Linked DNA regions of [Eubacterium] eligens ATCC 27750. The protein of the gene in region 1 interacts with the protein of each later gene in a pairwise test. Links are inferred from orthologs where the notes say so. Each region holds a gene or a part of one and is shown on either strand. Other genes may lie near its edges.

What was found. The genes of interacting proteins can lie anywhere in the genome.
Region 2: the proteins of EUBELI_RS07690 (region 1) and topA interact in binary tests that used the Escherichia coli proteins (3 or more experiments, as listed by UniProt). The link is inferred for [Eubacterium] eligens ATCC 27750 from one-to-one orthologs.

Annotation. Positions count from the first base shown.
Region 1 is NC_012778.1:1,652,924-1,655,731, forward strand. What follows is about bases 17-2,745. They hold EUBELI_RS07690 (YigZ family protein), read right to left. Parts: upstream 1,836-2,745; coding sequence 1,197-1,835; downstream 17-1,196. Other genes in these bases: EUBELI_RS07685 (type 2 periplasmic-binding domain-containing protein), read right to left, coding at 17-859; EUBELI_RS07695 (transglycosylase domain-containing protein), read left to right, coding at 1,934-2,745. Outside these bases: more of EUBELI_RS07685, read right to left, coding at 1-16; more of EUBELI_RS07695, read left to right, coding at 2,746-2,808.
Region 2 is NC_012778.1:819,396-822,462, reverse strand. The notes cover bases 9-2,996. They hold topA (type I DNA topoisomerase), read right to left. Parts: upstream 2,547-2,996; coding sequence 471-2,546; downstream 9-470. Other genes in these bases: dprA (DNA-processing protein DprA), read right to left, coding at 2,562-2,996; codY (GTP-sensing pleiotropic transcriptional regulator CodY), read right to left, coding at 9-431. Also shown: more of codY, read right to left, coding at 1-8; more of dprA, read right to left, coding at 2,997-3,067. UniProt on the Escherichia coli protein: Releases the supercoiling and torsional tension of DNA, which is introduced during the DNA replication and transcription, by transiently cleaving and rejoining one strand of the DNA duplex.

The DNA of each region.
Region 1 (2,808 bases):
CCATAGCCTTCTTCATTGCTTCTTCTGAGAATCCATCTACATACTTTCCATCCTTAAGATAGAATGTGAACTGAGCATCCTGATAGAATTCTGGAAGGTAGTTAGTATATGGAGCTTCTGGCTTGTTACCACCAGCAACAAAACCTGATGTAGAGATTACATAGTTCTTGTTAGATGATGCTGCCTGAATCTTCTTAAGCATATCATAGTACTGATCATATGTCATTGTCTCATTAGCAACCTTATCTGGGTCTAATCCAGCTGCCTTTAATGCAGAAGCCTTTACATATGTACAGCATCCGTTACCACGTGTTGGTGAGAAGCCGTAAAGAGCCTTTGTTCCGTCTGGACCAGCAAGTACATTACCTGCCATAACAGCATCAGCCATATCAGTAAGTCTTCCTGAATTCTTAGTAGCTGACTGCTCCCAAGCATCTGTCATATCCCAAAGATATCCGTTTGATGCGAAGTTTGCAAGATAATCTGAGTTCAGAAGAACTACATCTGGAAGGTCTCCTGATGCGAATGTGTTCTTTACAGAGTCAGCGTAGCTTGAGTGATCTGGACGAATCCACTCAATATCAAGTCCTGTAAGTTCCTTATAATACTTATAGAACTCAGCAGCTCCGTTAGTTTCCTTAACAATAGTTCCGTCTACCATAACTGTAAACTTACCTGGCTTTTCAACTGAAGCCCAGTCAACTGTTTCCTTTTTGCTGTCTGTAGTGTTGTTCTTAGAACCACAAGCAACAAGTCCTACTACTGATGTAAGTGTTAAACCTACAGCAGCAAACTTCTTTAATGTCTTTTCATAAACCTTAAAACCCTCCTTATTTGGTTTTCGGGGCTTAACCCCCATTTCGTTTTTTAGACATTGATATATTATCATTTTTGTACTATTTTAACAAGACTAATTTTAATAAATATTGTATTTTTTTTGTGTTTTGTGTGAAACTCCAGTATTTATGCGGTTTGCCATGTTCACATTTTTTTAATTTTTCTTAATTTTTTGTCTGAATTATTTCGTAAGAATACTTTTTCTTTCAATAACTATCATATTTTTATGTAAAAAATGCACTAGCACACTCGCATTTTTTATGTTTTTTTACATCACTTTTACATATTATTCTTTTAGATTCACAAAAGTTGACCATTGTATTGTTATTTTTTACTACTGTTAATTTTTTATTCATATTTTACAGGCTCAATATTCCTCTGCCATCTCTGTACATTTTAACTTCCTTAATGTCTCTTAGTCCTATCCTGCCTGATGACATTTCTGTCAGTGCTTTCTCAAACCTCTGCCGAACCTGCTTCTCCATCATCAATTCAAATATTACATTATCTGAATATTCTGTATTAACAATTGTAATGTCATACTGTGTACATAAATGCTGTATTTTCCCCACATAATTATAATCAGCATCAAGATATGCATGCACTCCTTCAACAAGCTCTCCTGTCAGACAATCATCCAGTGCCTCCTTTGATGCACTTGTATACGCCCTTATAAGACCGCCTGTTCCAAGCAATACTCCTCCAAAATATCTTGTTACAATGCACAGGCAATTACTGCATTCATTGCCCGATAATACTTCCAGTATTGGTTTTCCTGCTGTCCCAGACGGCTCTCCATCATCTGAAAACCTCTGTATCTCCCCTTTATCCCCAAGTATATAGGCATAACAGTTATGTCTGGCATCCCAGTATTTCTTTTTTGCTTCTGCTATTATGGCTGCTGCCTGTTGTTCGCTTTCAACATTAAAAATATGCGCTATAAATTTTGATTTTTTCTCTATATATTCTCCCTGTCCGTTTTTAATTATTTTTTTCATATTTTTTCCTTTTCCAAATCACTCGGCACAACTCCAATTATTTGCCTGTGCCTTCTTTTTATGATATAATATCATGACTTTATTAAGGAGGACAATATATGAATTATGGTGATAAAGGCATAAAACAAAAGAAAAAGCTGCTCAATTCAGCTACTACCAAGCTTGGCACCAAATTAGGTATATTTTTTATAAAGCTGGCTCTGGTCGGAATAATAGCATTAGTTGTAGCAGGTTCATGCCTTGTATTCGGTTCATTTCAGGGAATTATAGAAAACGCTCCTGATATAGCTTCTATTAATGTTTCGCCCGAAGGATTTGCGACCAAAATATATGATACTGATAATAATGAAATACAGACACTTTCATCTGCTGGAGCTAACAGGACTTATGTTACCATTGACCAGATTCCTTTAAATCTTCAGCATGCATTTATTGCTATTGAGGATGAACGTTTTTATGAGCATAACGGCATAGACATGAAAGGTATTTTAAGAGCTGCATCTATCACTCTTTCTTCAGGACACATGTCGCAGGGTGCCAGTACAATTACACAGCAGCTGATTAAGAATAATGTATTTAATGCCTACAACGAATCTGACATTGAAAAGATAAAACGAAAAGTACAGGAACAGTATCTTGCCATAAAGCTTGAAACTGTAATGTCAAAGAAATCAATACTTGAGAACTATCTTAATACTATTAATCTTGGAAACGGCTATTATGGTGTCCAGGCTGCTGCGAAAGGTTACTTTAATAAAGATGTATCTGAGCTTTCATTAAGCGAGTGCGCAGTTATTGCCTCTATCACTAAAAGTCCTACCGGTCTTAATCCAATAAGACACGCTGACAGAAACAGAGACAGACAAAGCCAGGTTCTTCTTAATATGAAAGATCAGGGATATATTTCACAGGCTGAATATGATGATGCTCTTACAGATGATGTATATGCAAGACTTGAAGGCATTGAACTTGC
Region 2 (3,067 bases), 830 kb from region 1 along the record:
CCATATTCACATAAAATAATATCATCAATTTCATAATCACTGATACATTTATACATAAATAATGTTCCCAGCCGTTCTCCGGCAATCTCAACTGGTGCAATAATTGCATTAAATTTTCTTTCACTGCCACTGGTAAACCCCAGTGTAAGAAGATTAACATTCTCCTTTGTGGATAATACTCCAAGCAGTCTTTCATTAAACATCTTGTCAACGAATCCACCCACATCCGCTGTTATAAGTTCGCCTATTCTATCAATATTATTCCAGTATCCTGCTCCCAGAATCTTTCCTTTCTGACTTATAACCAGAACATTAGACTCTAATATTCCACTAAGCACATCACAGATATCATTAAAATCAACTCTGTGTGAATGATTATTGTGGAGCAGCTTATTGATTTTTCTTGTTTTATCAAGAAGCTGAACACTCATTGTAAATCTCCCATCCTTCTTCTGATAATAACCACCCGGTTATTGTTCCTTGTCATTCTTATTCTCTACATAGCCGCATGTCTCATCAGCACATACAATTTTATTGCCTTTCTCAACCATATATCCGCCACACTTAGGACATTTTTTCTCAGACGGTCTCTGCCATGATACGAAATCACAATCAGGGTAGCCATCACATCCATAGAAGGTTCTTCCCTTCTTTGTTTTCTTTATGATAACATCTTTTCCACACTTAGGACATGGAACTCCAATCTTTTCAAGATACGGTTTGGTATTATGACATTCAGGAAATCCCGGACACCCTAAGAACTTACCATGAGGGCCATACTTAATAACCATATTTCTGCCACATTTATCACAAATAACATCAGTTACTTCATCTTCTATCTTAACATGTTCAAGTTCCTTCTCCGCTTCATCAATTGCAACTTTAAGATCAGGATAAAAGTTTCTTATAATTTCCTTCCATTCCACGGTTCCTTCTGCAACGCCATCAAGAAGAGACTCCATATTAGCTGTAAACTTAACATCTACAATAGTAGGAAAAGCTGTTATCATTATATTATTAACCGCATTTCCAAGCTCTGAAATATAAAGATTCTTATTCTCTTTAATAACATAATGTCTTGCAATAATTGTAGATATTGTAGGAGCATAAGTACTTGGTCTGCCTATTCCCTGTTCCTCAAGCGCCTTTACTAATGATGCTTCTGTAAAATGTGCAGGTGGCTGTGTAAAATGCTGCACTCCATTGACATCTTCCAATGAAAGTTCTGAATTCTCGTCCAGTCCTTTCGCAAGAGTATTATTTTCTTCATTGTCATCATCATTCTTATATACAGACATAAAACCATCAAACATAACCTTAGAAGCTGCTACGCTGAATCTGTACTTTCCTGCCATAATCTTTACTGATGTCGTTTCATATACAGCCGGTGCCATCTGGCTTGCAACAAATCTTTTCCAGATAAGCTGATAAAGCCTGAACTGATCTCTCTGTAAAGATTCCTTTACTATTGCCGGTGATAAGTTAAGATCAGTTGGTCTGATAGCCTCATGTGCATCCTGAATCTTCTTATCATCCTTCTTGGCATTAGCTTCTTGGGGAATATATTTTTCTCCATAATTCTGGCTTATATATTCTCTGGATGATACCTTAGCCTCATCTGCAACTCTTGTAGAATCTGTTCTTAAATACGTAATAAGACCTACTGTTCCTCTTCCTTTAATATCAACGCCTTCATATAACTGCTGTGCAATATTCATTGTACGCTTTGTAGACATATTAAGAGTTTTAGCTGCTTCCTGCTGAAGTGTACTTGTAGTAAATGGAAGTGGTGATTTCTTTACCTTTTCTCCCCTCTTAATGCTTTCAATACTAAAATCACTCTTCTTTACTTCATCAAGAATATCCTGCATCTGTGCACCATTCTTAATTTCAATTTTTCCATTCTCATCGCCATAGAACTTTGCAATTAAAGGCTTTTTCTCCCCTTTAATATTAAGAACAGCTTCCATAGACCAGTATTCTTCTGGAATAAATTCATCTATCTCATTCTCTCTGTCACATATCATTCTTAAAGCAACAGACTGAACTCTTCCAGCACTTAAGCCTCTTTTAATCTTAGCCCATAATAATGGACTGATTCCATAACCAACAACACGGTCTAATACTCTTCTCGCCTGCTGAGCATCGACAAGATTCATATCAATCTTTCTTGCTTCTTTCAATGATGCCTTAACTGCATTCTTAGTGATTTCGTTAAATGTAATTCTGTATATATCTTTATCTTCTAATTTAAGTGCCGCTGCAAGATGCCATGAAATAGCTTCTCCCTCGCGGTCGGGATCGGTTGCGAGATATACTTTATCAGCTTTCTTCGCTTCTTTTCTTAAAGCAGCAAGAATATCTCCCTTTCCCCTTATCGTAATATATTTAGGTTCATAATCATGTTCAATGTCAACTCCCATCTGGCTCTTAGGCAAATCCCTTACATGTCCCTGTGACGCCATTACCTTGTAATTAGCTCCAAGGAATTTACTGATAGTCTTTACCTTGGCAGGTGACTCCACTATAACCAAATACTTATGCATCTATAGCCCTCCAAATCAAATATGCTTCCTTATATAATAATTCTTTGAAACCTCTTCAATAAGCCCATCAAGCTCCAGCTCAAGCAGAATCCCCTCCGCCTCTACCAGACTTATCCTAGAATTATTAACAATTGTCTCCAGACTTACCGGAAACAAATTGATTTGACTATACACCATATTTTTAGGGCTTGCAAGCCCTGATTTTTTTAAATTGCCTTCAAATATACCAGCATCATTCAAATCATTCGGGAAATCACATTGTTTTATGTTTTTATTAAGATATCTGTTAATACTCTCCGTAGCACATACATCCATCGGTGATGTAATCATCTGCGCACCTTCCTTTATAAGTTTCAGACATCCTTCTGATAACGAATCACCTATTCTTCCCGGGACAACATAAACATCCCTGTTCTGCTCCAATGCCTGATCCGCAGTTATAAGAGAGCCACTCTTCTGTCTTGCCTCAACCACAATTAACGCATCTGCAATGCCACTTATAATTCTGTTCCTCATCGGAA